Regions from separate parts of the Peribacillus sp. P4_C12 genome, predicted to be linked through region 1. Evidence: riboswitches for the same ligand, from Rfam matches in the RefSeq annotation. Region 1 holds a riboswitch; each other region holds the start of a gene.
What was found. A riboswitch is a leader RNA that binds a small molecule or an ion and turns the genes downstream of it on or off. The one in region 1 is predicted to bind cobalamin.
Positions count from the first base shown of each region.

Region 2: linked by a shared signal. The riboswitch ahead of AC1DUW_RS10555 (hypothetical protein) and the one ahead of metE (5-methyltetrahydropteroyltriglutamate--homocysteine S-methyltransferase) in region 1 are both predicted to bind cobalamin.
Region 3: linked by a shared signal. The riboswitch ahead of nikA (nickel ABC transporter substrate-binding protein) and the one ahead of metE (5-methyltetrahydropteroyltriglutamate--homocysteine S-methyltransferase) in region 1 are both predicted to bind cobalamin.
Region 4: linked by a shared signal. The riboswitch ahead of AC1DUW_RS00190 (ABC transporter substrate-binding protein) and the one ahead of metE (5-methyltetrahydropteroyltriglutamate--homocysteine S-methyltransferase) in region 1 are both predicted to bind cobalamin.

Region 1 covers NZ_JBFUIB010000134.1:289-8,093, forward strand. The annotation lists gene AC1DUW_RS15880 (nucleotidyltransferase-like protein) at 67-930, opposite strand; gene AC1DUW_RS15885 (YgzB family protein) at 1,113-1,466, shown strand; gene perR (peroxide-responsive transcriptional repressor PerR) at 1,572-2,015, opposite strand; gene AC1DUW_RS15895 (NAD(P)-dependent oxidoreductase) at 2,172-2,453, opposite strand; gene AC1DUW_RS15900 (hypothetical protein) at 2,496-2,618, opposite strand; gene AC1DUW_RS15905 (NAD(P)-dependent oxidoreductase) at 2,587-2,706, opposite strand; gene AC1DUW_RS15910 (aminopeptidase) at 3,205-4,314, opposite strand; gene bcp (thioredoxin-dependent thiol peroxidase) at 4,326-4,796, opposite strand; gene AC1DUW_RS15920 (potassium channel family protein) at 4,859-5,278, opposite strand; cobalamin riboswitch at 5,570-5,760, shown strand; gene metE (5-methyltetrahydropteroyltriglutamate--homocysteine S-methyltransferase) at 5,916-7,805, shown strand, end outside.
Region 2 covers NZ_JBFUIB010000051.1:3,709-9,887, forward strand. The annotation lists gene AC1DUW_RS10540 (DUF4129 domain-containing transglutaminase family protein) at 1-2,183, opposite strand, end outside; gene AC1DUW_RS10545 (DUF58 domain-containing protein) at 2,180-3,376, opposite strand; gene AC1DUW_RS10550 (AAA family ATPase) at 3,376-4,332, opposite strand; cobalamin riboswitch at 4,534-4,753, shown strand; partial or broken gene AC1DUW_RS10555 (hypothetical protein) at 4,913-5,457, shown strand; gene AC1DUW_RS10560 (ABC transporter substrate-binding protein) at 5,461-6,179, shown strand, end outside.
Region 3 covers NZ_JBFUIB010000233.1:289-5,415, reverse strand. The annotation lists gene AC1DUW_RS19745 (DUF7003 family protein) at 1-493, shown strand, start outside; partial or broken gene AC1DUW_RS19740 (FtsW/RodA/SpoVE family cell cycle protein) at 828-1,031, shown strand; gene AC1DUW_RS19735 (aspartyl-phosphate phosphatase Spo0E family protein) at 1,117-1,287, opposite strand; cobalamin riboswitch at 1,856-2,044, shown strand; gene nikA (nickel ABC transporter substrate-binding protein) at 2,200-3,831, shown strand; gene nikB (nickel ABC transporter permease) at 3,868-4,806, shown strand; partial or broken gene AC1DUW_RS19720 (ABC transporter permease) at 4,809-5,127, shown strand, end outside.
Region 4 covers NZ_JBFUIB010000001.1:30,212-44,115, forward strand. The annotation lists gene AC1DUW_RS00140 (hypothetical protein) at 56-217, opposite strand; gene AC1DUW_RS00145 (hypothetical protein) at 1,252-1,905, shown strand; gene AC1DUW_RS00150 (hypothetical protein) at 2,566-2,793, opposite strand; tRNA gene AC1DUW_RS00155 (tRNA-Arg) at 3,196-3,269, opposite strand; gene AC1DUW_RS00160 (hypothetical protein) at 3,668-4,285, shown strand; gene AC1DUW_RS00165 (hypothetical protein) at 4,282-4,875, shown strand; gene AC1DUW_RS00170 (ABC transporter substrate-binding protein) at 4,893-6,023, shown strand; gene AC1DUW_RS00175 (FecCD family ABC transporter permease) at 6,038-7,036, shown strand; gene AC1DUW_RS00180 (ABC transporter ATP-binding protein) at 7,033-7,875, shown strand; gene AC1DUW_RS00185 (polysaccharide deacetylase family protein) at 8,003-8,866, shown strand; cobalamin riboswitch at 8,954-9,130, shown strand; gene AC1DUW_RS00190 (ABC transporter substrate-binding protein) at 9,309-10,277, shown strand; gene AC1DUW_RS00195 (FecCD family ABC transporter permease) at 10,240-11,295, shown strand; gene AC1DUW_RS00200 (heme ABC transporter ATP-binding protein) at 11,301-12,773, shown strand; gene cbiB (adenosylcobinamide-phosphate synthase CbiB) at 12,770-13,735, shown strand; gene cobD (threonine-phosphate decarboxylase CobD) at 13,710-13,904, shown strand, end outside.

The DNA.
Region 1 (7,805 bases):
ATGTATTAATATAACACCTAGATTATTATTGGTCAACACTAAAAATGATTTTTTTGAAATATTTTTTTATACTCTATAAAATCGATGATAAACGTCTTGTCCTTTTGTTTCCACTTTGATGACATCTATTACTTTCTTCTCTATTAAGTATTCTAACAGAACACCTAGATCTACTGAATAAAACTTAAGTTCCGGATGATCCATTAACTCTGCAATTGTCCAAGGATCTTCTTTTGTACTCATTATTTCAGCTAAATGCTGTGAACCCGTATTCGTCCTAGAGTAAATAAGAAATTCACTCGCAAGGAAAAGAAGTTCCAATCTTTTTTCAAGCGTTTCCTCACTACTAATCAATTCTTTATACAACTTATAGATTTCAGGTTCCATATGTTTCACTTGGTTCCAGACTGTAACTTCTGGATAAAAACCTTGTTCTATTACTTCTAAACGAGCTAAGTGATGCAGGGAATGAACAATATGGTTATATGCATCAAGATAATGACCTTTTTCAAAGAAGCCTTTTCCATCCATATATCTGCGAATTAACTTCGCAAACTCCATCCCTATCTTCAATTTCCTTCCATAAAAAGGGAACTCTCGAATTTCGGTTTTCAAATGATCCAAATATTCATTTCGGTCAAAAAGGACCTTTCCGTTATAAATCCAGTCAACTACTTTTCGGTTTGTACCTAATAGAAGCCATTCTTTTAGTTGTTCTTCCTTTACGATATGTAAAGCTGCCTTTTTGTCCTGGTATGTGTAGTGTTTTAAAAACACTGACTCTTCTGCTTCATCTACAATAACAAAAAGAATGTAGTCAAATGTATCGGTAATCGGGCTGTTATTTTCTCTTTTTTCTATTAACAAGATTCCAAGTGTAGATTTTAAACTTGCTCGCTCTTGATAAATCGGGCGAAGGATATCTTCCATTATAAATTCCTCCAAAACCTTTTTTTTTTTTACATTCGACAAAACTCTTCAAAATCCTGTATTTCACCTAGATGATATTTACAAAAACAACATATTCAAAAGTAATATGTATCCTTTATTTCTTTTTTGTTCCATCCGTAGTTTATGTTATAGTTAAAGTTATATTTTAGGAGGGACAATCCATGGCTAAATATTCTAGCAAAATCAATAAAATCCGTACATTTGCTTTAAGTTTGATTTTCATCGGCTTTATTGTGATGTATCTCGGACTTTTCTTTAAAACACACCCTATTGTTATGACACTTTTTATGGGTCTAGGTCTTTTATTCATAATTGCAAGTACCGGCGTTTATTTTTGGATTGGAATGCTTTCTACAAAATCGATCCAGGTTGTATGTCCTAACTGTAGTAAACCTACAAAAATATTAGGGCGTGTGGATATTTGCATGCATTGTGAAGAACCATTGACCCTTGATAAAAAGTTAGAAGGCGAAGAATTTAACGAAAAATATAATCGCAAAAGCCTGCAAGACTAAATAACCCCTTAAGAGAGCTTATTTCTCCCAGGCAAATGGTCCAAGATTAATTGTATCATTTTTTTGCAACAAAAAAAAAGTTCCAACCAAGTGGCGGAACTTTTTTTAATGTGCTTCTTTTTTTGAGCACTCTGTACAGTCTCCATAGATTTCCATCCGATGGTGACTAACATTGAAACCGGTGACCTGTGCTGCAAAATGTTCGACTTCGTCCAATGCCGGGTAATCAAAATCTACAATTTTTCCGCAGGTTTGGCAGATTACATGATAATGATTCGTCGTTACAAAATCAAATCTTGCTGAAGAATCACCATAGGTAAGTTCTTTAACCAATCCTACTTCGCGGAACACACGCAAGTTGTTATAAACCGTAGCCACACTCATATTGGGAAACTTACCTTCTAGCGCTTTATATATATCATCTGCGGTAGGGTGAGACATAGAGCTTATCAAATATTCAAGTATCGCATGGCGTTGAGGAGTTATTCTTACACCGGTATCTTTAAGGGAATCCAACGCTTCTTTTAACTGAACTTCAGACACCGCCATCCACCTCTTTTTCTCATTAAGTATGAATTATTAAATTATAATATTTATAAATAGTGTACCTTTTATACGTTGATTTTGTCAATATTTCATCTGTTTATCGATTCATTTTTAGTTTATTCATTAACCCTTTAAATCTTTCCCATTTTCTAATTGTGCCTAGTATCCTTTTAATAGATCAATGACGTTGATAAAGTCTTTTCCATCTATCCAGGAATTCATGCATGTTTTTTCGAAAATTGAAAAGGTTCTAGGTAAATATTCACTGCTTTTACTCGAAAGATGCGGTGTGACCATTACATTTTCCATACGCCAAAACGGGTGTCCCTTTTCTAAAGGTTCTGGATCGAATACATCTAAAATGGCATGAGCAATTTCCCTGTTTTGTAAAACCTCTATCAACACTTCCTCTTTAACCAGATCACCTCGTCCAATATTCACGAAGACAGCAGAACCTTTCATAGCTTTAAAGTGTTCTTTTTGCTACAGATTCTGTGTTTCAATCGTACTTGGCAGAACAGATACGATGTAATCTGCTTCCGGTAATACATCAACTAACTCAAAATAAAGACGATCAATGTGCTGCTCCGCTACGATTGACCCCAATTGTGGTCATCCTAAAGGCTTTCCCAAGACGCGCTACCTCTCCGCCAATTGCACCAGCACCAAGAATGAGTATCGATTTCCCATTCAATTCTCCTACTTCTATCTTTCAATCCCACAGCTCGTCTGCTTCATTCTTGATAAGCTGTTTCAATTTCTTTTCGTACTGTAAAAGCATCCCAATCGTGCACTACCAAAATCCCGCGCTTCTCAATGGCTTTATTAATTCCATACCTGCACGCATAACCATAACCCACTTTAAATTCGGTGCTTTCTCAATTGTCTCATCTGTTAAATCTTCGCCGTATGTAATTAAGATTTTTGCTTCACGAAGTGGTTCATCCCCCCAATCCTATTGTTAAATGAAATTCAAAGCAGGAAAGGTATCCTCCATCTGCTTTTGGATGTCTTCGTTTGGAATAATTGTTGAAAGTACTAACATGTTTATCTCACCTTTTAATTAACATAAAAAAACACGGGCTCTGTATGTCCCGTGCAACTTTCTCTGAGGAGGTATTCCCTTAATAAAGCATATTCAGGTGTCCTCTTTTTGAGTTGGACAAAAGCCTTACCCCTGATAAAAAAGGCTTTATTTTAATAAATTTGGATTTAAAGCACTTAGTTCCGGCAACATAAAAATGCCATCCCTTCGGATCAGAATGTCATCAAAGTAGATATCACCACCGCCATATTCAGGACGCTGGATCAAAACCATATCCCAATGTGTAGAAGAACGGTTACCATTATCAGCCTCTTGATAGGCTTGGCCAGGAGTTAGATGCAGACTGCCACATATTTTCTCATCAAACAAAATATCGTCCATTGGCTCCATAATGTATGGATTGATTCCAAGCGCGAATTCCCCAATAAAACGGGACCCTTCATCTACATCGAGAATCTCGTTCATTTTAGAATTTTGATTAGAAACTGCTTTCGTGATTTTCCCCTTTTGTATGGTTAAAACTATGTCACGAAAGGTGATTCCTTGATATGTTGAAGGTGTGTTGAAAGCTACCCTACCATGAACACTCTCTTTTACGGGTGCCGTGAACACTTCCCCGTCAGGTAGATTGTTTTTCCCAGCGCATATGACAGCCGGCATTCCTTTAATGGAAAAGGTGAGATTTGTCCCAGGTGAAACAATCCGGACTTTTTCAGTACGCTCCATTAATTGCTTAAGCGGTTTCAGTGCCACTTCCATTTTCCCGTAATCCATTGTGCACACGTTTAATAGAAAGTCTTCGTACCTTCTAAAGCTCATACCTGCTTTTTGTGCTAATCTGACGTTCGGGTAATTAAGTAAAACCCAACGCCGGTTGTTTACATAGAAAAGAGTCGACGACTTCATCGCTTCCCCATGAAGACGATGCCTCTCTGCAGGAACATCTGCCAATTCAGCATCGTTTTCTTCACTGGAGATGATTATTATCGCATCAATATCAGTATATTTCCTCAAAGTCCATTGTGATAAGGTATCAAGTTGTTCCTTCTCATTCCCTTTTAACAAGTGTCGGCTTATTTCATCGTCTTCCAGTTCGACATATGGATATGCACCGATTCTGTATGTTTCATCAATCAGCTCTTTCAATAGCGGTTTCATGTTGATATGACCCCGTATCAAGATTCTCTCTTTTGGCTGTAATTGTACGGAATGATGAATCAGCCTTTCAGCAAGCTTGGTTATTCGCTTATCCTTCATCTGGCTGTACCTTATTTTTCTAGATCACGAAGAGTTTCAAGCGCTTCTTCGACATGGCCTTTGACTTTTACCTTACGCCATTCTTTAACTATCGTTCCTTCCTTATCAATCAGAAAAGTTGAACGTTCAATGCCCATATATTCCTTGCCGAAGTTCTTTTTTAATTTCCATACATCATATAATTCAGCAGCTTCTTGATTTTCGTCAGCTAGTAGCAGAAAAGGTAACCCATATTTTTCAATAAATTTTTCATGACGCGCCGCCGGATCTGGACTAATCCCTATGATAACAGCATTCAATTCCTCAAACTGCTCATTGTGGTCACGGAAATCACAGGCCTCCGTTGTGCAACCAGGCGTCATGTCTTTCGGATAAAAATATAAAACAACGTGTTTGCCCTTAAAATCCGATAGGGAAACTTTTTCACCGTTGTTTGCAGGAAGTTGAAAATCCGGTGCTTTTTCTCCAATTTTAACAGTCATTCTTACCCCTCCATTTCTTTCATTATGGTAAGCGTACCCAATAATTGAAAGAAACACAACTTTCATTTATTCTTCCTTTCCTTCTGCTCTAAGTCAATCACTGTCCGGATCACAAACGCTGCCGGGAGAGTGTATCCAATGAACGCCTGGATTGTCGCAATCATCCTGCCCATGCCTATCGGGGCTATATCTCCATACCCTACTGAAAACATTGTCATTGCACTAAAATAAAAAGAAGTCTTCAGTTGCTCGTAAAAACTGCCGTCCAAACGATTGCCCATATCAAGAATCACCGAATGATTCTGAAGCTCGTATAATAAATAAATCAGTGCAAAACCTACTAATATCGTCGCATATAAATTGCCGAGCCACAGCATATCCTCTAGAGAAAACTTTTTTCCTCCCGACTCAACAAGAAATAACGTTCGAATGCTCATCACCATGCAAAAAATAATCCCTGCAATCAAGATGTAAAAAGTCATCCCCCACGCCTCATTTCAAAACAACCCACTCCCCCTATACATACTCCCCGTCCAAACAATATATTCTTTATTTAGGGGTCAGACCCCATTTCCCAACATTCACATCCTTAAACAAACCTAGATGCACMAATAGTTTTGTCGATATAGGGCGGGGTCAGACCCCATTTCCCGAGACTTTTTTCCTTATTGACCATTTTAGTCGGGATATGATAAGCTTGTCTAAATTTTTATAATAGTTTTTATTTTATAAATATTTGTTGCCTGCAGTTTAATTTACAGCGGGTTTGTGAAATTTCATATGTGGAAATAGGTTCCTAATTTTTTTAGGATTAAAAGGGAAGTCCGGTGAAATTCCGGCACGGTCCCGCCACTGTAATAGGAATGTTAGCGCTATGCAATATGCCACTGATTTTCGGATTGGGAAGGCCTGCCGCTAATAAGATTCCTAAAGTCAGGAGACCTGCCTGTTTCGACAACACTGTTTTAACCTACGGAGAATAGGGAAGTGTTAGGGACCTTATAATTTTAAGGGGTTTTTGTATACCCCTTTATTTTAARCATTTCTAACTTTCTCTTTTGACGGTTAGGGGTGCTTTTTTTGTTGTTATTTTATTTAAAGAAAAAAGAATGTAGGAGGATGGGAATATTGAAAAGTAGTAGTTTAGGGTACCCTCGAATTGGGGAAGATCGTGAATGGAAACGCACATTAGAAGCTTACTGGTCCGGAAAAATCGATGAATCGGAGTTTACGGCACAGCTAGAAGCCATCCGTTTAGGCAACTTACAAAAGCAAAAGGACCAACGTATTGATATTATTCCTGTCAATGACTTTACTTTATATGATCAAATGCTCGATATGTCTGTAATGTTCGGTCTTGTTCCTGAGCGTTATTCAGCCTATAAAGGCGGCACCGTTCCCCTTTCTGTATATTATTCTATGGCTCGCGGAAACAAGGATGAAGTTGCTTCTGAAATGACGAAATGGTTCAATACAAATTATCACTATATCGTTCCCGAATTAAAACAGTCACAGCTGATTTTGACAGAAAATAAACCACTTGCTTCTTATCGCGAAGCCAAAGAAAAACTAGGAATTGAAGCTAAGCCCGTGTTAGTCGGACCTTATACTTTTATTACTCTTTCTAAAGGCTACAATAAACAAGATGTACCTGGAATCGTCCTTAGTCTCCTGCCTTTATACACACAAATTCTGCAAGAGCTAGAACAAGAAGGCGTGAAGTGGGTGCAAATGGATGAACCCTCCCTTGTTTCTTCCATTTCTAAAGATGATATGCAAACTGTTACTTACTTATATGAAAAATTGAATGAAGCAGCTCCAAACTTGAACATCATGCTACAAACATACTTTGATGCGGTAGAGCACTACCAAGAGGTGATTGAATTACACGTTCAAGGGATCGGTCTTGATTTTGTCCATGATAAAGGGAAAAATCTTAGTAATCTCCAAGAATTCGGCTTCCCGAAAGACAAAGTGCTCGGTGCAGGTGTGATTGATGGGAAAAACATATGGCTTTCCGATTTATCGAAAAAGAATCAGTTGATCAAGACCATCACAAAAACCGTAGCCGAAGACCAAATTTGGCTTCAACCCTCTTGCTCCCTGCTTCATGTACCAGTAACGGTTCGTAATGAGACGGCTCTTACTAAAGATGTGCAACAGGCCCTTGCTTTTGCTGATGAGAAGCTTGAAGAAATCACTCTACTAGTTAAAGGTAGTAATCAAGGTGCCGAAGCAATTGCTGAAAAAGTAGCCGCTAACAAATTAGCACTTCAAACGTTAGCAAGTTCAAATGCGCGAAATCATAAAGACGTCCAAACTGGTGTCGAACAGGCGAAGAGTCAAACAGCCGGCCGTCAGCTGCCATTTAAAGAGCGTTATCAAAAACAACAGGAATTTTTCAAACTGCCTTTCCTTCCATCAACAACAATCGGAAGCTTTCCGCAGACGGCTGAAGTAAAACAAGCCCGCGGAAAATTCAAACGAGGGGAATGGACTGCTGCACGATATGAAACATTTGTTAACGAAGAAATCAGCAGATGGATCGATATCCAGGAAGAAATCGGCTTGGATGTTCTTGTTCACGGAGAGTTTGAACGAACAGATATGGTTGAATTTTTCGGTCATAAGCTAGGTGGATTCGTTTTCCTTGAAAAGGGATGGGTGCAATCTTACGGTTCTCGCTGCGTAAAACCCCCTGTTATCTATGGCGATGTGCATTTCATCGAGCCGATGACAGTCCGTGAAAGTGTGTACGCACAATCTCTGACTAAGAAAACAGTAAAAGGAATGCTGACAGGTCCTGTAACGATTCTAAACTGGTCATTTGTCCGTGATGATATTTCACAGGAGAATGTTTGCTACCAGTTAGCGCTTGCCTTGGAAAAAGAAGTGGGAGCGTTAGAAACTGCCGGAATCAAAATGATCCAGGTGGATGAGCCTGCCCTTAGAGAAGGTCTGCCCCTGAAAAAAAGCGACCGCGAAGAATACCTAAAATGGGCTGTGAAC
Region 2 (6,179 bases), on a different contig from region 1:
AAGCTTTCCCAACCGATTTGTAAGTGCTCCCATTCGCCATTTTCAACGTCTCCACGGTAAATTATTAATTCGTAACGAGCTGTCAACTTCTGCATCTCATCTGTACCGTACACTGCATCCACATATGCGGCGTACTCCCTTAACGTTTGCCCTTCTGGACGCGCTAAACCAGCTCGTTTTAATTGTTTCAATAATAATAGATAGGCCGTCGTAAAATGAGAGCCAGATTTCTTTTTATAGCGGAGAATCTGCAGGTGCGGAATCCACTTCCTTCTAGAGAAATAACCAATTGTCACAAGCATCAACAAACTTATGAGAGTGATAGAAGTCCATTTCACGATTCCTTCCTGGCTTCCCACAAACCTGTCTCTAGATGCTAGAGTATCCTTATCAGGAGTATCATGACGTTCACTAGTCTCCATCTTTTTCTGCTCTGCATTAGCTGGAGTGTCCGTCTCCGAATTCTTTATATCATCCTGTTTCAAGTCCGAATTGTAAAATTCAACTTCTCCAGTGAATCCCTTTGTTGGTTCAAAGGGAATCCAGCCAATTCCAGAAAAATAAACTTCTACCCAGGAATGAGCATTATTATTCGTTACCTTATAAACGGATTCACCCTTATAAATTGATTTTTCTCCTTCAGTATAACCCTTTACCCACCTAGCCGGTATATTGGCGGCACGTAGTAAGACGACCATTGCAGTTGAATAGTTGTCGCAATATCCAATCTGGGTCTCGAATAAAAATTGATCGACATAATCTTGATTTGCCCCCGGATACGCAACATCATCCTTTGAATAAACAAAATCTGGACCATCAAAATAATTTTCAATGGCTTTCGCTTTATCGTACCAATTTGTTTCATTAATTGTAAGCTGCGATGCCAATTCATATATTCGATTAGGTAAGCCCTCTGGAAGCTGAGTATTTTTATCCATTAAGACACCCATCGTTTCATCCGGCTCTGTGACCTTCCTTAGCTCAGCCATATCAAACCTCGGCATATCGTAGGTCATTTCATATTCCTTCAATAGAAGGCTTTCGCCGTCTTCCTTTTCGGATATGATTTTGTCCATATCCTTATAAAACTTGAACTCTTTTCCTTTTTTACCCTCGACCTTTTTTAAATAACCTGACTGCGGATGAAGAATATGAGAATACAATTCCATCATGGATACTCTCGCTGACATTTCATCTGCTTTTACTACCTCCGGAATATCGTAAGTATTTAACGAAGTCATTTCCTGGCCGTTAGAAAAAGTAAAAAAGTCTATTCCCTCTAAGGAAACCCATCCTTTTCCAGTATAGACATCTTTGTTCTCCACTTTCCAGTAATGACCTGCAGGAGCATTGTTATAAAAGACAATAGAACTATCTGGCTCTATCGATCCGCCAAGTTCCGAATCATCTTCATCATACCCCACCCTTTTGTCTGTGGAACTACTATCTTCTTTCATCACTTTATCTGAATAAGAAGTAATATACGGAACTGGATCCGGCCATTGTGGAGAGAACTTAGGGGCACCAAAACCGAAAAGGACACTTATCACAATCATACCCGTAAGGATCAAGATCCATTTCTTGATAGGAGCCCTTGAAAACCTAAGCTGCTCCTGAATGGACAGACGCATCAAGGCCAGCAGACCGAGCATTGCAAAACCAATAATGATGATTCTTATCATTGCCTTATCACCATCATAGGGAGTAAATGTATCAAGTATCGATATAAAAATCACCGTTAACATAAAAAAGAAAAAGATACTTTGCTTCACCATCACCCAGTAATGAATCAAATATGTCACAAGCCAAAGAAGCAAGAAAAATAGAAAAGTTCGAAATGGATTTGAAAGTAACTCCCATTTTCCATCGTATATATTTGATAGATTGGCTGTGAAATCAAGCAGATAGCCTTTAAACCATGAAAATTCAAATAAAGCGGTTTTCGAATGAAGAAACTGTACTGAAATCATTATATAAACACTTAAGAGGGTACAGCGGATTAGCCAATGGAAGTGGAAATAATGCAGTAGTAGGGAAAAAATCACAAACAGAACAAAAACAACAATATTCCCTGTATCCGTGAGTTTCTCAACAGGCCTTAACCATTCTGTGATCAACAACAGACCAAAGGTATACAGAAGAACATGCATCCACTTTTCCAACAAGGGGGTTGAAACATTCATTTCATCATCACCTCTCGTCTGTCGTGTTGCAGATACCCCTGTTCAAGAAAGCAAACCTTTATTCCCCGTGATACTGCTGCGGATCTTGATTTTTTTTCCTCATCTGTAAAGTCTGCTGGGTTTTTCACACAAAACAACGTTAATCCTTGATTAGCGCGGAATGCACTCAATACTTCTACCTTTTCTAATGTTAATTCCGAGACAATGAAAATCACAGCTGCGTTGGCCGGCAGAATTTCCTTCCTTATGATCCCGTTCCAAGTGGTTATCCTACTCGGTTTTTCTTTAGCAAGGCGGTAAAAAATCTTTCGTTTCTGGTTATTGCCTCCTCCAGTCGGTAAGATTTGCCTCGATCCCGTACTAGCGAAACCAATCTCTATGCCTTTTTTTAACATGACATGTACAAAGGAAGCCGTCATTACAATTGCTTCTTCGAAGAAAAGCGATTCCTGATTATCAAGCACGATAAACACATCACGGTTTTTCTGAACTTCAAATTCCTTTGTCATGATTTCACTTGTTTTAGCCGTTGCCTTCCAGTTAATCCAGGACAACTGATCACCTGGCTGATACTCTCTTACGCCAGACACTACTGAATGTTCTCGCTGTGTTTTTTTTGTCAATCCCACTTGTCCCTGATTGAATACGCGCTCAAAATCTCTGTAGGTAAGCTCATGATATGAAGGGAAAACAGTGATTTTTAAAGGTAAATTATATGTCGCTTCCTTTTCAAAGACGCCAAAAAAGTCTCCTGTCCTGAAACGGATTGTTTGAAATGTATGCTCACCCCGTGGCAAATTGTCCAAAGTATATGTCATACTGAAGGTATGCCTGAAACCCGGAAAGACAAGTGTTTTGCTTTGCATCCCCCTATTTTCCAATTCCTTCGGCAACTCTTCCTCTACCATCAAATATAAAAGAGGCAGCCTGTTTTTACGGGTAACAGTTAAAGCTATTTCTACAGAATCGCCTGCTCGGCATTCTCTTTTACTGACCTTTCTCTCAACGATAATGTTATTAATCGGATAAAAAAGTAGAATCGTAGAGTACACAGTGAACGGCAAAAATGTATAAAAAATAAACCAACTGACAAAACCGCCTTGAAACATCGCAAAAGAAAAGGAAATCGCTATAAGTAATAACAAGCCAATCACACTCATGTTTTCCTTTAAGATGCTAATCAAGTTCCGCATTAGGTCACAGCTCTCTTCACAGGCACTTGAATCGTCGCAACAATCTCGTGAATCACCATGCCAGCATCCACTCCCTCATAATTCGCTTCTGGCTTCAGGATAAGTCTGTGGGCAAACACGAACGGTACTAAATATTGCACATCATCCGGTAGAACATAATCTCTGCCCTGCAAAAGTGCATAAGCTTGGGCCGCCTTCATCAATGCAATCGATCCACGTGGACTCACCCCTAAATATACTCTCTCATGCGTACGAGATCGATTAGCCAAATTAACAATATACCGCTTTATCGTGTCATCCACTATCACTGCTTTAGCCTCTTCCTGTAAAGCTATTAATTCCTCTAAAGTAATAACAGATTCTAACTCTTCAAGTGGTGCGGCATATTGAGCTCGGTGCAAAACCTCAATTTCTTCGTCCACACCCGGATAGCCCATTTTCATTTTTAATAGAAAACGATCCAATTGCGCCTCGGGAAGTGGGTATGTTCCTTCGTACTCAATGGGATTTTGTGTTGCCATAACGAAAAAGGGTTTCTCCAATCCCCTTGTAACCCCATCAACCGTCACACTTGCCTCTTCCATTGCTTCAAGCAAGGCAGATTGTGTTTTGGGCGATGTCCGGTTTATCTCATCGGCTAAAATAATATGGCCCATGATTGGTCCTGGTCTAAAAATAAATTCTTGTTCCTTTGGATTGAAAATTGAAACACCCGTTACATCTGAAGGTAGTAAATCAGGTGTGAATTGTATACGCTTAAAGTTTGCGCCTATCGATCTTGCCAGTGCTCTGACCATGACAGTCTTACCTACACCAGGAACATCCTCCAATAAAACATGCCCCCCAGAAAGAAGTGCCACGATGCTCAGTTCTGCTATATCTCGTTTTCCAATAATCACTTTTTCAATATTCCCTAAAATCTTTTCCAGTTTTTGATTTACCTGCTTATAAATCATTCTCTACCTCCTGAAATTACCCTATTACTCTTATATAACACCTATTATATATTCTTTATACTCGATATACGTTTTACATTAACATCCAATTAAACCTTACATTGTAAGTTTACTAGATAATTCGCAAACCATAAACGAATTTCTCTAAAAATATTCATACTGCTTTAGGAAAAAGGTATGGTAAACTGTTGCTAAGTGAATATAAACCTTGCAGAAAAAGGTGCTGACTTGTCAGCTTAATAGGGAATTTGGTGTAAAACCGAAGCTGTTTCCGCAACTGTAAGTGCTAATGAAATAAGATAAATACCACTGTTTGAGGATAAAGATTCACATCGATAACCATTCATCCTGTTCAAATGGGAAGGTTCTTAGAGTAAAATGACGCACGAGCCAGGAGACCTGCCTTTTTTATCGTATTCTGCTCTTCGGAAGATAGGAGGATTGTACGGCAATCTTCCATCTTTTTCTGTTACAGATACATAGGTGATTGATGCCGACCAATGCCCTTGGTCGGCTTTTTCTTTTACTGAGAAAAGCGATACCGAGGTGATTCATCTAACTATGAAGAGGAGGAAGAGTTATGGCAAAGAAGGATTTTCGTTTTTTATGCTATCCATACATGCGCGAATCCGTGTCTACCGTCGATATGAAATACGTACCGACTCTTTGACGACACAAATTGGCTTGGCCGCCTCGCTTACAAAGGATGTTCCGGATGTATACCGAGATTTAATGGAATTGTTGCCGATGACTTATCATTTAAATGGTTCAGTCCGTGGGAAATTGGCCATTACCGACAATGATCTGAAACGTCTAAGTGCAATCTACGACCATTATGTCGTAGAAGTTAAAGAGCATATTGAGACATTCGTGCTTCCGCAAGGGTCAACCGCCGCCTGTGTTCTGCATACTTGCCGTAGTGAAGCCAAAAAGTCGGTCCGTGCTTTACACAAGGTTAGTTTAGAAAGAGAAATCCCTGAAATTCTCTTTGATTACGCCCATTTGCTTGCAAATGTTCTATTCGTGATGGCTGTCTACGTCAATAAGCAACATGGTATTGAGGAGATTGCTTTTATCAGTAAATCATACCCAACCAAACCAATGAAGAAGAAAACGGAGGAATAAATAATGAAGAGAAGCATACGATTTAGTTGGATTTCCACCTTGATACTTGCCCTTTTCCTTACCGGATGTGGAGTAACGGATGACCAGACGGCAAAGGAAAAGAAAGATACTAATAAGACAGAAGAAGTCAAAGCCTATACCGTTACCGATGATACTGGAAAGAAAATAAAATTTGATAAAGTTCCGGAAACAGTAGTTTCACTTCAACCAAGTAATACAGAAATTTTATTTAAACTAGGGCTGGGGGATAAGGTCGTTGGCGTGACCGACTTCGATAATTATCCAGAGGAAGCAAAAGATATTGAACATGTTTCCGACTCGGTGAATATCAATGCAGAGAAAATTATTTCCTTAAAACCAGATGCCGTTATTGCTTATACCATTGGTGATGAAACGACGCTGAAGCCACTTGAAGATGCTGGAATCCCAGTATTCATTATAAAATCCGCGACAAATTTTGATGATGTTTATGGAGATATTGGGCAAATCGCTGATGTCATGGGCGTTACTAAAAAAGGCGAAGAATTAGTGAAAGATATCCAAACCCAAATTACAAGTGTTGAAGAAAAAATTGAAACATTAGATGAAAAGGAAAAAACTTACTTTGAAATTAGTCCAGCTCCAGAAATCTATACAACAGGATCGGAAACCTTCCAACAAGAAATTCTAAAAACTGCAGGCATTGAAAACATCTTTGCCGACCAAAAAGGCTGGGTTAAGGT
Region 3 (5,127 bases), on a different contig from region 1:
TTACGGTAATGTTACTGAAGAACAAGGAATCATTATAGGTCTTGATAATATTGTAACCTTAGAAAATGAAGAAGATTGGTTTGATGACGAAGATAACTTTTTAGTCAATCCATTCCATTTAAAAATGTTTGTTAATCGAGAACTTATCAATTTAAATCCTAAAGAAGAGGAGTATGCACAAATAGGACTCCAAACTCAATCATTTAATCCAACCAAACTCGTTCGTTTCTTTAGTTCTAAGTATAAAGAAAAATTTTGGCTTGCAACTCCGGATTTATTAAATGAAATTGGTGTAAACACTCACCTAAACCTGTTTTATCAAATAGATGAATGGGAACACACTGATGAAGAAAAGCCTAGTGAAAATAAGTTCTTCCAAAGTCTTGCCAAAGCTATTGAACTAAATGATACAAGTTTAGTACATTCTCACACGCCAAACACTCATTGGTCCAATTGGACGTGGAGTGATTTTGAAAACCAAGATGAGGATTAATCTTCAATACCTAATAAATCAGCACGTTAAAAAAGCCCTTTTCATAAAAGAGCTTTTTTCTTTAAATATTTTTTTAGAAAAAACAACAACGTTCTTTAACAAAGCCTTTTTTTAATATGGAAGGTCGTAAATCTATTCACATTTGGATAAGATACACGCCTTTCACACGTTTCTTTCCAACTGATTTGAATCGATAATATTCCAAGTCTTTATAATTTGAATAGATCATAAAGGTACTTTGGGTTAGACCCGTTTGGCTATGGGAAGGGAATTGGTTATCAATTATAGCAATCCATATAAGCGATTGGTTCTGGAATGACTCAAAGGAAAAGGGTTTAATCAAAGTTATGTGTATTTTCCTGAAGCACATACCGACTTTATATTTACAATTGTAGCTGAAGAATTTGGATTCATAGAGGCAGGTTTACTTATATCCACTTATTTCTTTATTATTTATAAAATTGTTACGATAGCATGGAAAAGGAGCAGTAGATTTAGGAATTTAGGGCTTAGTATCCAACCGTTTTCCCGCTATTGAACCATGAAGCCCTATGGTAGAAAGGAGAAAATATGATCAATCAGGCTTCAAGTCTACTTACTTAGAGGAGAAGCACCCTTACATCTTATTGAAGGCCTATTGGAGTTAGCGACTCCTGTTCATGCACAAGTATATTCAAGAGTTTATCAAGTTCTTGGCTCAAATGTAATGTTTTTGGTGAGGAGAATCCATGCTTRAAGGCTGTATTTATTAATTCTTTCCTCATTGTCTCTATTTTATTATGTAGTAGTTCCATACTTTCCAACGAAAACCCCCTCAAAACCTTTCCTTTATTGTAGTATATTTATTATTACATAAATTAGGATGATTTTAAATATTATAGTAAGTAAACAAATTCTGGCGGGAGCAATACAAATCTTCCTCACTATCATTCGATATATGTCGTTACTGATAACTATTTATATATAAAATTATTACTTCCATACATAACGAGCCGTTAAAAAACATCAGGACTTTAATTTGATATAGCATAAATTTGCAATAACGAATATAATTTGTATTAGGTAAACTTTTTTTGATTTTATTTTCATATAGTGAATATCTCCATTTTGAGAGAGTTGTAATCGTAAAACTGTATAATTTAGGAGAATTTAAAATTTGTTGAATTTTAAAGAGAACCTGTTTATTCTCCTTTTTACTAACTGTATTTCGTTTATTGCTAGATGGATAGGTTTAGTAGCTGGGTTTATCAAAAATTACTTAGAGATGAAACTAATAAAGTGTTAAGAAGTAACAAATGGTTTCGACAAAATAATTTTAGGATAGACAAGCTCTATTATTTACTATGAAGATGAGGGAAAATTTCATATAGTATTGGAATGGGTATATTCGTTTAAAAGCGAATATTTAAAAGGGAAGCCGGTGCAAAATCCGGCACGGTCCCGCCGCTGTAATGGTGAGTCCTATGCAAGAAAGTCACTGGATAATATCCGGGAAGACGCATGGAGATGATGAACCTAAGTCAGAAAACCTGCCCGTTCTAAAAATGCTGTTAAACCTACGGGAGATAGGGAGGTGTTAGAGTGCTAGAAGACGAATTTGTTCTTAACCTATAAGCATTTCTGACCGTTAAATCTGGTTGGAAATGCTTTTTTATATTTCGTGATTTTTCAAATAGATAAAATTCCATAATTGAAGGTGAGAAAACATGTTTTTACAACGGTCTAGTTTATTCCATTCTTTTGTTGGACTACTAGTAATTTTCACAATTTTTGTTACTGGTTGCAGCGACACAACAATAGATCAAGAAAATACATCAGATAAAGATAAACAAAAAGTTGTTACTTTTTCATGGCCTGGGGATATAGGAGACTTAAATCCACACACATATTTTCCGAATGAGTTTTTTTCCCAGGCTATGGTATATGAATCCCTTGTTTATTACGGTGAAGGCGGAGAAATTCAGCCTTGGCTTGCAGAGAGCTGGGATATATCGAAAGATGGAAAAGAATATGTATTCCATCTGAGGAAAGATGTTAAATTTTCCGATGGTTCCCTCTTTAATGCTGCAATCGTTAAGAAAAACTTTGATACCATTTTAGATAATCGCAAACAACATGAATGGGTGGAATTAATTAACCAAATCAAAAGTACTGAAYTAATAGATGAATATACATTTAAACTTATTTTGAACAACGCGTATTATCCAACTCTTCAAGAACTAACTTACATCAGACCGTTGAGATTTGTAGGAGAAGCTGCTTTCCCTGACAGTCAAAACACATTTAAGGACGGACTCAAGTCTCCGATTGGCACAGGACCGTGGGTATTGAGCGAATATAAGAAAAATGAGTTTGCAGTTTTTAAAAGGAATGAACAGTATTGGGGTACTAAACCTAAAGTAGATAAGGTGGTTGTTAAAGTCATTACTGACGGTGAGTCAAGAGTATTAGCTTTTGAGAAAAAAGAACTCGACTTTATTTTTGGAAACGGGGTCATAAGCCAAGATTCATTCCAATTTTTGAAGAATTCAGGGCAATATGAAACCAAATTGTCAGAACCTACAGCTACAAGAACGCTGCTTCTTAACTCAAATAGAGAAGCGACTAAAGATCTTAAAGTTCGGTTAGCTCTCCAACATGCTTTTAATAAACAGGCTGTTATTGATAAGATCTTTTATGGTATGGAAAAAAAGGCTGATACTTTGTTTCCACCTACTTTGCCATACACGAAAATTAATATAAAGCCATATGAATATGATGCAGAAAAAGCAAAACAGTTATTGGATGAAGCTGGATGGAAACAAGTGAAGGGGAAACCATTTAGAGAAAAAGACGGAAAAGAATTGCAATTGGAATTACTGTTTAATAGTACAGACAACATCCAAAAGTCAATCGCAGAATTTACCCAAGGTGATTTTAGAAAGCTGGGAATAGATGTTAAGTTGACTAGTCAAGAAACTAATACTTTTTGGACAACGGCATTTCAAGGTGAATTTGATTTATTATTTACATCTACTTGGGCTGTACCGTTTGATCCACATTCCTATTTAGCTTCTATGACGACAAAATCGGAAAATGGTGGTCCAGATTATAACGCTCAATTAGGGCTGCCAATAAAAAAAGAAATAGACCAGAAAATTAAGAAAGTATTATTAACTACAGACGAAGAAGAGAGAAAAATACTATATTCAGAAATATTAACGACATTGCACGAACAAGCAATATATTTACCGATATCTTATCAGTCTAATATAGCAGTGTATCAAAAAAACATTAGTGGAGTAGATTTTTTACCTCAAGAAGCTGAGGTCCCTTTAACTTCAATTGACGTTAATTGAAGTGGGGATACTTAAAAACAACTTAAGGAGTGCTACATGAGTTGGTTTATTTTTAAACGTCTCACAAGTTTAATTCCAATTTTATTAGGAATTTCTCTCATCACTTTTATCTTGCTTCACTTAATTCCTGGAGATCCGGCAGTAGCTTACTTAAGGGCGTCACATATTCCTCCTACGGATGAGACAGTGGCAGCCCTTCGAGTTGAGCTTGGATTAAACAAGCCTTTATATGTCCAGTATTTTGAGTGGCTGGGAAAAGTGTTGCAATTGGATTTAGGGATGTCTTATGTGTCCAATAACTCTGTATGGGAAGAAATTGTGGTACATTTCTTCCCAACAGTTCAATTAACATTTGCTTCGCTTATCTTTATTGTTGTTATTAGTTTACCCTTAGGAATGATTTCTGCTATTTACAAGGGGAAATTTGTTGATCAGTTTAGCAGAATACTAGCCTTTGTAAGTGTCTCTATGCCAACCTTTTGGCTTGGCTTTCTCTTGATCTATTTTTTATCAGTAAAGTTAGATTTATTTCCTGTATTGGGAAGGGGGACTTTGGCTCATCTAGTGCTTCCTTCCTTGACATTGGCTTTTGCGTATATAGGTACGTATATGCGATTGCTTCGGGCTAGTATGCTGGGAAATTTGAATGAGCCATTTGTTGTTTATGCTAGAGCGAGAGGGTTGCGCCAAAGACTAATCGTTATCAGGCATGTCTTAAAAAAGTCCTTACTACCTGTGATAACTGGACTTGGCATGAGCTTCGGTAACATGCTAAGCGGAGCGGTTATTGTTGAAACAATTTTTGCTTGGCCAGGCATGGGACAGTTATTTGTCACATCTATATTAAATCAAGATTATCCGATGATTCAGGGGTGTGTATTATTTATGGGTGTGATCTTTGTGGTCTGTAATCTTCTTGTAGATCTTACATATTCTTTCCTGGATCCTCGTATACGCTGGGAGGGAGAGAAATAAGAGTGGTGCAAAACGTGAAACGAAAGCTGATGAAACATAAGCTCATGATGATCAGCATCATGATTATTTCCTTCCTGACAGTATTGGCTCTTTTTGCTCCTTTTTTGGCTCCTAATGATCCGAACTTGATTGATATCGTTCAGAAGCTGCAAGGGCCCTCCTCTCAGTTTCCATTGGGGACTGATCATTTAGGGAGATGTATTTTGTCCCGATTAATCTATGGAACACGAACCTCGTTGGGAATAGCTTTCCTTGTCATGGGATTAATGATGATTATTAGTATCCCACTTGGTATTTATGCAGGCTTTATAGGGGGGAAGG
Region 4 (13,904 bases), on a different contig from region 1:
CAGCAGAAAAGGATGGGGCGAATGCTCCATCCTTTTCTATATGTCGCTACTTCAATTAAATCTCATTCAGTACGGTGCCGTGTATATCATATTCAAGTGTTTTGTCAGTTGTGTGTATATCCGAATCTAATGGTATAAGCGTACTGAATGGCTTCTGATCACCCGGACTGAAAATTGCTTCATCATTCTCTGGATTCCATAGGCTGTAAATACTCATAATTAGTATCCTCCTTTGGGTGAGAAGACTAGTAATTCCCTTCTTGATTATCATCTAACTTTTCAATTAACTCTAACGTTGATCACCGGGACTAAACACCGCTGCGTCATTCTCTTTGTTCCATTGGCTTCTGATTGTACTCATCGTGCACATCATCTCCTTTGGTGAGAATGTCTTACAGTATTTGTATACCCGGATGGGACAGGTTAAAACATTTATTTCAAAAAAAGGTATGATTATATATTCCATGTAACAAATATCCAATAATTAGTGAATCACCTGGAAGTTTAACTAGACTAGCTAGTGGTGGAATAAGCACTCTAACATCTTACAAAGAAACATCTTCTAAAAAATACACGTTAAAAGCTTATAAAGAGACAACTAATTCATTTTTAGATGGTGGCAAAGGAACACCAAGAACAAAAAAGAATGTTAGTTACGGAACAAAAGTAGTTGATTTTAAACAATTATCTAAATATGTATCAAGTGCGAGAGCTACTATTCTTAGTGCGTCTGTTACTTTAGTAGCTGCGGGTATTGGTGCGCTTTATTGGTGGATAATTGTTGGTTTAATAGGTGCTGCTGGTACTACAGGTATTGCAGCTTAACAAATATATAGTGAAAGTAATTCAACTAAAGCAGATATGAAAGAAGCTTATAATCTCTTAAAAGAAAGGATAGAAAACAATATGATATTATTACAAGGTTTTCTTATAAATGCAGTGATTGTGTTTTGTTTATATCAAATTATTGAAAAGAAACAAAAAATAAAAGAACAAGACAATCTTATTATTATGTACCTTTCTTATTTTTCTTATTGTTATACTTTTTTAATGGAGTAAATTAATGACCTTTAAGACAAAAGAAAGTTAATCTCCCTTAATAAAAGAAGCAAAAGATCTTTATAGTGAAAAGCTAATTACCCATATAATGGCCCCTTTTATAGAGATAGGTATGAAATACCGTATTAAATTACCTTTTTTAGTTTAATTATGTAATAATAGTAAAGAAGTACCAAAAAGGGGGATTTTATTTTGAAGAAACGTGTATTAAGTATAATGTTAATAGGAACATTGGTATTTTCTATTGTTCCATCAACATTTGCTAGTGAAATCACAACAGAAAACGAAGAGGTAACGACTGTTACAGAGCAAGAAGTACAAAATACTGGAATTATTGTAGGGGCGATTGAGGAATTAGATGAAAAATTGGATATGGAAAATTTGCCTTCCAATACTCAAGAGGAAATTGATTTATTAAGCAGTGATGCAAGAGAACTTTATAATTTCATTTTAGATTATTCTAATAATAGTTCAAAACCTTTAACAAGCGATGATACACTTGTAGTTTTGGGTGCGTATCTTAATAAGTTAAATAATAGCAGTGTACAGAACAATTCAGAACAAATTACTCCTTTTGCCCTTGGTAGTGTTAAAGAATATAAGATTAGTAATGCTAAAGTAAAAGATTTAAATGCAGCAGTAGGAGCAAACACGGGGTTTTGGACTTTATCTGCTGCTATTGCGAAGATTTGGGCTAAAAATCCAACAGTGTTAACAGCTATGTTGGTAGCTATTCCAATAGTGGGGATGAGCGCTTTAAATGTTTGTAATAGAAAAGGTAAAGGTGTAATTATTAAAAAAATCTCAATAGGGACTGCTCATCAATATTCATGTACATCTCAATGATAAAAAAGAAGAACCATTATTATTTAATGGTTCTTCTTTTTTATATATTTAGCTACTGCTTCACTAACAAAGAAAACAACTAATCCAGTTAGCAAAAAAAACAGTGAATTTATTGGTATGTCCTTATGTAATATTTGTAGAAAGCTATTTATTAACAGAGACACGGACCAATATATAAACGTGCAATAAAAGGCGATATTAACACTGTTTTTGTCTGGGTTTTTACTGGATTTAAAGAACACTAATTATCACTCCTTTTTATAACTCAATCTAATTGTAACATTCGACGAAATTATTCTGAAATGTGGAGCTATTCTTTTTTGTCTATATACTTCGATAATTAGAAATGCGTTTTTATTTCGATCTTCCTCGACTATGGAAAATTTCCATAGTCTTTATTTATTTTCATTCTAGGAATTTTGTTTAACTGGTTAACCATTGATATATAGGCTTTTATAAGTTAACTAGGGGCAACTTTATAAAGGCGAGAAGACCCGTATGGCGTCTGTCAACGGTACCGGAACGAAGGGAACATTAAGTAAGGAGTTCACGAAACCCGAACCCCTTGGACATTGAATAAACCACATTTTTTAAAAGATAAATAAGCATCTATCGTATTAATTTGTAGAAGGAGTCAGCCATTTCGTCGGCTCCTCTTTTTTATCCGATATTTACCCTGATTCCCTCCGTTTTTGAAGTGAGGGTAAGGAATTGTTTTATGTCCTGGAATTGAAAGAATTGGACGCCTGAATGGATCGGTAAATTATACCGGTTGTCAGCAATCAGTATAATCTTAGGGAAAATCTTTTTACCTTCCGGCTGCCATGGTTCATGCTGCCATTCATTACTCATGAAATAGGAGACATAACGATTAAACTTTTCATTCATAACCTTTTCGGAATAGACAGAACGCTATGCGTTTCCAAATCATAAATGAAATAAAAGCACGATTATAGGGGTGCTTTTTAGGTGTTAATATAAAATATTTTCCAGAACCAAAATACCTCTAATTGCTTAATGGTTGCGTTTCCACAATGAAGACAAAGAAGCGGTGTGGGTGAGTAATTAGTATTTGTCATTTAGTTCTCCCTTTAAGTCGATAAAATTAGAAATTCGACAAAGGAAGAGAAATTCCATTAAAAATAAAGCACCCATGACTGGGCGCTTTCAAATAATACTTTTATTGAAATCCTTCATTTTCAGCAAATCTACTGTTGTATTAAAAGTGAGAAAGTCATATAAAACAGAAAACCCCTTAATATATAAGGGGTTATTTTCTGTCTGTATTAGCGTCCCAGATAGGAATCGAACCTACGACCTACAGCTTAGGAGGCTGTCGCTCTATCCTACTGAGCTACTGGGACATATAAAAAGTTCAACGACCTATTCATTATATTTCTTATAGGCAAACTTTTCAAGTTAATAGCTTATACTTATGAAAATATTCATCATAATAGCTTAACAAGTGATGATGTTCAGTGTTAATAGTCGGAGAAAGTTGGGTAATGATGGTGTCTAATATAAGAACCTTGCTTGAGTTCAGTAGGGGAAGCAAGCCATTTATTAAAGCAAGGAGAGGCTATGTTTCCTGAAGATTCATAATATATTCATTGACATTGATAATCATTATCAACTATACTGAAGCCATAGTAAATACTCTATTTCAATAAAATAAAATTAGTAATAGACATTAGAAGAGTGTCGATTTTTCAATTATTACCAAATGAATATATTATATTAATATAAGAAAAGTGAGTGAGTTATGAAACCTATTGCATATATAAGTATGGATATTCAATTTACAAGGCTTCAGGAGATTGACTACAGAAGAGGGTTAGTATTTCTGCAATTATATGATATTCCATACGCTGATTTATCTGCATATGCGGGAATCCTGATCACGAATTTTGTAGAAGAGGCCTTCTTACTTGATCATAAACACATCCTTGAAGACTATTTAAATGATGGTGGCGTCATTTTTTCACAAGCTGAAAATTTCCTTCCTTGGCTACCTGGTTGTGGGAATTGGAAGCGATCTCCTATTTCCTTGCGAGACCGTGAAATCCGTCTTACCGAGCCCGTGCATCCAATATTCTATGGAATTGATCCTTATGATTTGAATCATAAAAAAGGAGTTCGGGGCTTTTTCTCAAGAGGATACTTAGAGGCTCCTGAACATTCGGAAGTCATTGTTGAGGATCAAGATGGGAAAGCGATCATTTATATCGATCGGAAAACGACGGGTGGCACGATTGTTGCTGGAGCTGGTACAGACCTTTACCGTTTCGGTATTGAAGAAAATAGTTCACGCGTTTTAAGCACTCAGATGCTAAATTGGATTCGTCAAGAATATGAAGCAAACAAGGAGGAACAGAAATGAAAGTAGCAATTTTAGATAACGGTTACAGCTTTCATCATCGCTTCTTTCAAATGGAAGAATTCGCTTATATGTATGACGATGTGCTCCAAATTCGGCAACTACATACCTATGATTTAAGTCAATACGACACGCTAATTGTTAATGATCGGATGTCGCTACTACTTTTAAAACGTTACCAATCGTATTTCATTAAATTCCTTCAGGAAGGAAAGCGATTAGTCGTTTTCGGCGAAGTACTGGACAATTGGCTTCCGGGAGTATATTGGGAGAATTCAGAAGTGAATTTTAGTTGGTGGGTAAAAGAGCACGGAGACCTGCCGTTAACAGCTAATAATATAGATCATCCGTTGTATCAGTATGTATGTCTTTCAGATATGAAATGGCATTATCATGGAACGTTCAAAGTTCCGGAAGGTGCAAAATCACTAGTGGATACACCGGACGGCCGCTCAATTATTTATATAGATGACGTGTCATATAACGGAGAATTAGTTATTACTACACTAGATCCAATCTTTCATATCGGATTAGGATTCATAGATCAATCCAAACCATTTTTACATGGGATGGCGAAATGGCTTAAAAAATAAGTACGGGAGAGAACATCATGAAGAAAAAATGGACAATGTTAGCGGCAACAACTGTGGTGGCAGCCTTGATTACAGGCTGCGGCAATACAGCGGAAGAAACAAAAGGAGATACAGCTGAAAAACAAACGACGGCTGAAGAGAAAGTCATTCAAGATCAGCTTGGCCGTGACGTAACTGTACCAGGTAAAGTGGAGCGCATAGCTGTTGGTGGTATTCTTCCATACTTTTCTACATGGTATGTGGCTACAAACTCAACAAAGGAGGTTGTTGGATTACATCCGAATGCTTATAATGCGGCGGAGAATTCCATCCTTGCTGACATGTCGCCGGATATTTTAAAAGCGGATACGTCGTTTATTAAAAATGGTGAAGTGAACGTAGAAGAATTAATGAAAATCAATCCGCAGCTTTATTTTGAAAACTCACAGAATCAAAAATCTATTGATAAATTAGAGGATGCAGGCGTTTCTGTGGTGGCCTTAAGTGCTATTGATGTAGCGGCAGCTGAACCATTAGCGACCTTTAACAGTTGGTTGAAAGTGACGAGTGACATTACTGGAACAACTGAGAGAACGGACATGTTCTTGGAAAAAGGCAAAAAGGTCCAAGCTGAGTTGGATGAAAAATTGGATGGTATCAAAGAGAAAGATAAGCCAAGAGCATTAATACTTTACCAACACAGCGATAAAAGCATTATGGTTGGCGGTAAAAACTTCTTTAGTAATCAATGGCTAAACGCAACAGGAGCATACGACGTTACGGCAGAAGAAGTTACCGGAACAAAAGAAGTGAATATGGAGCAAATTTATAAGTGGAATCCCGATATTATTTACATTACAAACTTTTCAACTACACAACCTGAAGACCTAACAAACAATGTATTTGAAGGTCAAGACTGGAGTCAGGTAAAGGCTGTGCAAGCAGGAAATGTTTATAAAATTCCTCTGGGTATTTACAGATGGTTCCCGCCAAGTGGAGATGCGCCGCTTATGTTGGAGTGGATGGCACAGAAAAATCATCCTGAACTATTTGACTATGATATGGAGAAAGAAATCACAGACTATTATTCAGAATTCTATGATTACGATGTAAAGGAAGAACAAGTAGAGAATATTCTGCACCCTTCTTCTGATGCTGCAAAACAGTAAAGTAGGGAATGAATATGAAAAAATGGAAAACGCTCCTGTTCTGGATTTTACCAATCGCTATGGTTATTTTGTCTCTAAGCATTGGACGTTACGGAATGGATTTAGGGACTCAAATCAAGATATTACTATCAACTTTTCTTCCAATTGACCATACTTGGACGCAGATGGAAGAAACGGTGGTCCTGCAAATACGCCTGCCGCGTATTTTGCTTGCCTTGTTAATAGGTGCTGGTCTTTCAATCGCAGGTGCCTCATTCCAAGGTATGTTTGGCAACCCGTTGGTTAGTCCGGATATCCTTGGGGTTTCGGCTGGTGCCGGGTTTGGCGCTTCCCTTGGGATTCTATTACTAGGTCATGGCTTCGCTACACAAGTGATGGCACTTGGTTTCGGCCTAGCGGCAATCGTCTTTACCTTCATGATTAGCGGAAAAAAAGATTCACCTGTTTTCATGCTTGTTCTGGCTGGTGTCGTTACATCGGCATTATTCCAGGCGTTGATTTCCTTAATTAAATTCGTCGCTGACCCGGAAGCAAAACTGCCAGCGATTACTTACTGGCTGATGGGAAGTCTTGGTACGGCAACATATAAGGACTTGTATATTGGGGGACCGATTATCCTTGTGGGCATTCTGATTCTATATTCTCTTCGTTGGAGAATAAATTTATTGACGTTGCCTGAGGATGAAGCTAAATCACTTGGTATTCCAGTAACACGTTTGAAGTGGACAGTTATTTTTGGCGCAACACTTATTACTGCTGCTTCAGTTGCGATAGGGGGTATCATTGGTTGGGTTGGGTTAATTATTCCTCACGTTGCAAGAATGCTAGTTGGTAATAACAATCAACTAGTCTTACCAGTATCTCTTTCAATCGGTGGAGCCTATTTATTGTTGATTGATAATCTGGCTCGCTCGGTAACAGCTACAGAAATTCCACTCTCAATCTTGACGGCAATTATAGGTGCACCATTTTTCGCAATATTGCTTAGAAAAACAGGAGGTGGCTGGTCATGAGAATTGAGGTGCAGGGAGGAAATTACTTTTATGCTCGGAAAAAAGAAGAAGTTCCTTACCTTTACCAAACAGACATTAACTTTTCGCTGAATGACGGAGAGATAATGGCGATACTAGGACCAAACGGTGCAGGAAAGACAACAATGTTAAAATGCATCACAGGTCTTCTGGACTGGAAAAAAGGTCAAACGCTCATTGATGGAAAGCCGCTTCCTTCGCTTTCACGCAAAACAGTCTGGAAACGGATTGGCTATGTTCCGCAGGCGCATAAAATGGTATTTGGTTTTACACTCGAAGAATTGGTCATTATGGGAAGAGCCCCATACATCAGTGCGCTTGCCCAGCCTTCCGTGAAGGACCGTGAAGCCGCTCACCTAGCCCTGGAAACTGTAGGGATTGGCCATCTTGCTGGGAAGTCCTGCAATACAGTCAGTGGTGGTGAGCTGCAACTAGCATTGATTGCACGTACGCTGGTATCAGACCCGGAAGTGCTCATTCTCGATGAACCGGAATCCCATCTTGATGTTCAAAAGCAGGTTGTGATTTTACAGACATTAAAGCGTTTGTCACAAGAAAAGAAAATCTCTTGTATCATAAACACGCATTACCCAAACCATGCGTTTTTCCTTGCTGACCATGTGTTAATGACAGCAAAACAAAAGCCGGTCGTTTACGGGGAAGTCCAGGAAGTCATGACAGAATCCCGGATGAAGGAATACTTCGGAATTGAAATGAAGAAGATTATTTATGAAGAAGATGAGAACTTTTTGATTGAAACGATGGTGCCGAAAGATTTAGGCATTCCGCGTGATCAAAGTACTTGTCGATTTACTAGTTAAAAAAAGGCAGCCACCGAGTTGCCTTTTTTTGCGCTAAATGGAATACTTTATTATTTACTGGTTTTCTGGTACTATTATGCTAGAAAAAATTAGGAGAATGATAGTGGGAAAATACAGAGTTTTATTGATGGTAGCATTGCTGGGAATTTTAATTTTGCCTGCATGCTCACAAGGGGTTTTAGAGAATATAGGTACAAAGACGGCTGCACCGATTGCGGAAGATAACATTGAAGTGGTTGCAGCAGCGGAGAATGACGCCGGGCAGAATTCGGAGGACAGATTATATCCTGAACAGATCGATACGAGAAACTGGATAAGAGCCGAGTCCACGGTTCAACTTCCAATATTGATGTATCATAGTATTTCTGAAGGTAATAACCTTCGGGTACCAAGAGAGGAATTTCAATCACAAATGAACTGGCTTCGGGAGAATGATTACTATACATTATCCCCTAGGGAAGCATTTCTTGTTTTAACGGAAAATCGGATGCCAAGTGAAAAGTGTGTCTGGCTTACTTTTGATGATGGCTATACAGATAATTACACGGAGGCTTTTCCTATATTAAAAGAATATAATATGAAAGCAACTGTTTTTATGATCGGGAAATCTATTGAAAAAAGTCATCACCTGACTGGAGAACAAATGGTGGAGATGAGCGAGAATGGGATTTCTATTGAAAGTCATACTATCAACCATCTTGAGCTTAACCGTATGACGGTAGAGCAGCAGGAAGCTGAAATGGTCCAGTCAAAGGATTTATTCGATCGTATTCTCCAACAGGACACGACAGTACTTTCATATCCTGTTGGTCGGTATAACGAGGAGAGCCTTAGGTTGTCAGAAGATGCTGGATACAAGATGGCAGTAACCACCGAAGCTGGTGGAGCTTCAAGGGACCAAGGGATGCATGCACTGCACCGAGTTCGGATTTCACCCGGATTGTCAGTCGATGGATTTGCAGCGCTGATTGAAAATGCATCACGTTATTAATTGAAGACAAGGTATTTCGGAATCAGTCTGAAAAATCATATAATAATCATTTCTTACATAGTGTATAATGAAAAGCAGTGAAAATTATATACATATGAACGATTTGGTGTCTTAATGACTTAAAAGGGAAGTTGGTGAAATACCAACGCGGTCCCGCCACTGTAAATGGGAGTTAGCGGCTGTGTACCACTGTATGTGAGATATGGGAAGGTGCCGTTGACGATGACCATTAGCCAGGAGACCTGCCAAGATTCGTACACCTGTAACCTACGCGGATGGGAAGGTGTGTGGCAGACCTTCTGAGTCCGTAATTATATTGTTGCCATACAAGCATCTTCCGTTTGACGGGAGATGCTTTTGTTTTGAAATTCGCCTCTTCACTTCAGGGTGCGTTTTCTTTAGGTGGTCGGAAATTGAATTAAAAGATTGTGAGGGATGTAAAATGAAGAAAATCTATGGTCTGATTCTAGTGATGTTACTAACTGCAGGTATGATGGTTGGTTGCAATGATACATCAAAAGAAGGAACGAAAGAAAAGCAACAAACAAATCATACTGAAAACCAAGCTTTCCCGATTACGATAAAAGATGCAACGGGTGAAAAAGTAACGATAGAAGAACAACCAAAGAAAATTGTTACATTGATACCAAGTAATACAGAAGTGGTCTTTGCACTTGGTTTGGGTAAAAAGGTTGTTGGTGTATCCGACAATGATAATTACCCGGAAGAAACGAAAGAAATTGAAAAAGTTGGCGGAATGGAAATGAACACGGAGTTAATCGTTTCCTTAAAGCCTGATCTTGTTCTTGCTCATGCATCCAGTGCCCATAATTCGAATGAGGGATTGCAGCAGCTTAAGGATGCTGGAATAGATGTCCTTGTAGTCAATGATGCACAAAGCTTTGACGAAGTGTATGAGTCTATTGATATGATTGGACAGGCAACGGGAGAACATGATAAGGCAAAAGAAATCGTTGCGAATATGAAAACGAAACTGAAGGAAATTCAGGAAAAAGCTAAATCCGTTAAGGATGAGGAAAGAAAAACCGTTCTAGTAGAGGTTTCGCCATCACCGGATATTTATACACCTGGAAAAAATACATTCATGAATGAAATGCTTAACATAATTTCAGCGAAAAATGCAGCAGCCGAATTGGACGGGTGGGCGAAAATTGATGAAGAGTCTATGATTGCTGCAAATCCGGATGTCATTATCACAACATATGGTTATTATACAAAAGATCCAGTTAGTGAAGTGACGGGCCGAAAAGGATGGGAAGATGTAGCTGCTGTTAAGGATGGTCAAGTCTTTGATGTCCATTCTGACTTAGTGACCCGTTCTGGTCCACGCTTAATAGAGGGAGTAGAGGAACTTGCCAAATCAGTCTATCCGAACCTATTTGACAACTAAGTGGGCGTTTGCTTATTTGATTGCGTTATTGTTTTTGCTTTTCGCAATGACGATTGGCATTTCCTTTGGTTCGGTGTCAGTACCGATTCCCGCGCTTATACAAATTATCGGCAAGGAATTTTTTCATTTACCAATCTCAGTTGAGCCAGATGTGATGCTGACGAATATCGTAATGAACATCCGCCTGCCACGTGTATTACTTGCAGGTTTGGTTGGGGCTTCGCTTGCGATTGCCGGGGCAGCCTTTCAGGGACTGCTCAGGAACCCGCTTGCTGACCCCTACACATTAGGGATTTCATCAGGAGCATCAGTAGGCGCTGTATTGACATTGTTTTTGAATATATCATTGCCGTTGATCGGTTTATATACCCTACCGACGTTAAGTATTATGTTTTCATTGCTTACGATTTTCTGTGTGCTAACTTTTGCGAGAAAAATGGATCGATCGATGAAAGTAGAAACAATTATTTTAACCGGAATCATTTTCAGCTCGTTTTTAAGTGCCTTCATCTCATTAATGATTGCGTTGACGGGCGAGGAATTAAGACAAATCATCGGGTGGCTGATGGGAAGCGTTTCAATGCGCGGCTGGAATTATATCGCGATTATTTTGCCGTTTTTTATCATTGGTTCGTTGATCTTGATTATGAATACCCAAGAATTGAATGCGATGACGTTTGGGGAAGATCGTGCAAAGCATTTGGGTGTGAATGTTCAGCGGAGAAAAATGTGGATTCTGATAGCTGGTTCGATATTAACTGGGGCAGCCGTTGCTGTTTCGGGAACGATTGGCTTTGTAGGATTGGTTATTCCTCATTTGGTTCGTAGGATTTGGGGGCCAGATCATAAGCATTTGTTGCCGTTATCTTTGCTCGTAGGAAGCGGGTTTTTAATTTTGGCTGACCTTGTAGCAAGGACGATCATTGCACCTTCGGAACTGCCGATTGGTGTAATTACCTCACTTATCGGGGCCCCGGCATTTGCCCTGATTTTATTAAAGAGACGGAGAGAAGGGTAGAATTCATGCTTGAAGTTAAAGGGTTAACAGGTGGATATGGCAATAAAGCTGTTTTGGACTCTGTCTCTTTTGACGTACATAAAGGGGAATTATTTGGGATTCTCGGTCCAAATGGCAGCGGGAAAACGACGCTATTAAGTATGCTTAGCGGGGTTCTCGATTATAAGGTAGGAAGCATACGAATAAGGGGAAGAGACTTGAAGGAGTATTCGGCCAAACATCTTGCACAAGTTATAGCCGTGTTGCCTCAACATTCCTCATTAGCCTTTTCTTATACGGTAAAAGAGACTGTTTCTCTTGGCCGTTATGCTCACCAAACAGGCTGGTTTCATAGTTGGACTTCTGAGGATGAGGTGATTGTCCAACGTGTGATGAAGCAAACGGGAGTCGCGGATTTTCAGGATCTTCATTTTGAACGATTATCAGGCGGTGAGAGACAGCGGGTCTTACTGGCACAAGCACTTGCCCAAGAACCGGAAATTCTTTTTTTAGATGAACCAACGAACCACTTGGATCTTTCCTATCAAAAGGAGCTTCTTGATTTAATGAGGAAAATGGCCAAGGAGCTGGAGCTAACAGTTATCTCAATCTTCCATGACTTGAATTTGGCCGGCTTGTACTGTGATCGGCTGATGTTACTTGAAAAAGGACAAATTCAAGTCATTAATGTGCCGAATGAAGTGCTCCAACAGGAACGGATTCAGGAGGTATACCGGACGACGATTGAAAAACATCCGCATCCTGCCCTTCCGAAGCCGCAAATGTTCATTGTCCCGGAAAAGCATGTCTGTGATTTCGCACCTTTGGAAATTAATGAAACCTATTTGACGGTTGGCACCGAAATAATTCAATTGAATTCACCAATTCCGCTTAGAACGATGTCTTCTGGTGTGACCGGTTCAGGAACGGGCTGGCATCAACATTTCGTGAATAGGCATGTCCATCGTGATTATAATTACGAGGATCATTTTGCTGAAATGGCTGACTTTTTAAAAACACACGGTTTTGAACCACAGGAAACGGTCGGAATGATGACAGCTGTCTTTCTCGATACGGTGGCCTTCAAGTTTTTAAGAGATGATGATTTCTCGGTTTTTATCATCGTGACGGCTGGAGTAGGGAATGCCATCGACGCCTCTTTAGCTGACCAACATTCTTGGATTTCCACTCCAGGAACCATAAATACATGGATCTTTGTAAATGGGCACATGGCAGAAGAGGCCTTTATCCACAGCATTGTCACCGCGACCGAGGCAAAAGTAAAAGCGCTTCATGATTTGCGTGTTTTGGATAAGGTGACAAATACAGTGGCGACAGGAACATCGACAGACAGTATTTTGATTGCCGCAACCCAAAGAGGGAAGGCACTTCAATATGCAGGCACCATTACTCCGCTAGGGAAGTTGATCAGTCGCGGTGTATATGATTGTACCGTAGAAGCAATAAAGAAAAATCGGAAACGGATTGAGGAACTATGATTTACCATCACCTTTTTGCTGTTACACTGGCTTTTTTCTTTGATCTATTAATAGGTGATCCACCAAATTGGCCACATCCCGTTAAATGGATAGGAACGTTGATAAGCAAGTTGGATCATTCATTCAATAGAGGCACACATAAAAAACGAAATGGCCTCTTCATGCTGGTAATTGTTTTAACACTGGTGTTATTGGCAACAGGACTAACTGTCTATTTAGCTTATCTTATCCATCCGCTTGCGGGAATTTTATGGGAAGCTGTTGTTATTTCTACGACGATTGCTCAGAAGGGATTAAAGCAGGCAGGAATGGATGTGTGTCATCCTCTGAATGAACAAGCTTTTCCTGAAGCGAGGCTAAAGCTTTCCTATATTGTCGGTCGTGATACTGCTGATCTTGATGAATCCGAAATAGTCAGAGGCACTGTAGAAACCGTAGCTGAAAATACGAGTGATGGAGTTACGGCTCCACTGTTTTGGGCAGCAATCGGCGGTGCTCCACTCGCGATGATGTACAGGGCAATTAATACCTGCGATTCAATGGTTGGTTACAAAAATGATAAATATGGACAATTTGGCTGGGCTTCAGCTAAGCTCGATGATATCGTGAACTGGATTCCTAGTCGCCTCACTGGTTTCTTGATGCTGCTAAGCTCGAAATCCAGCTATCATAGCTTGGGGGCTAGATGGAAGATTTTGTTCAATGATGCGAAAAAGCACCCAAGCCCGAATAGTGGGTGGTGTGAAGCAGGCGTTGCTGCAATTTTGGGTGTACAGCTTGGCGGCCGGAATATGTACAAAGGAGTAGTTTCTGACCGTGCCAGGATGGGCGTTCCGCTTGTTCCATTAGAAGCAATACATATTCAAAAAACGATTACTATCATGCATCGGACATCTTTTATATTTTTACTGATGCTTTGGTTAGGGGGACTTACTCTTGGCATTACCTTCTCATGGCTCTAATCCGCATTATCTTTACGAAGCGCTGGAAATCGAAATGCCTGAATCGGTTCTCGATTTTAGTGCTAATATCAACCCATTGGGTCCTCCTTTACGTATAAAGGAACGGTGGTCCGAATTCTTCGAAGGAATCTTAAATTACCCAGATCCGCATGCCGTTGAACTGACAAAA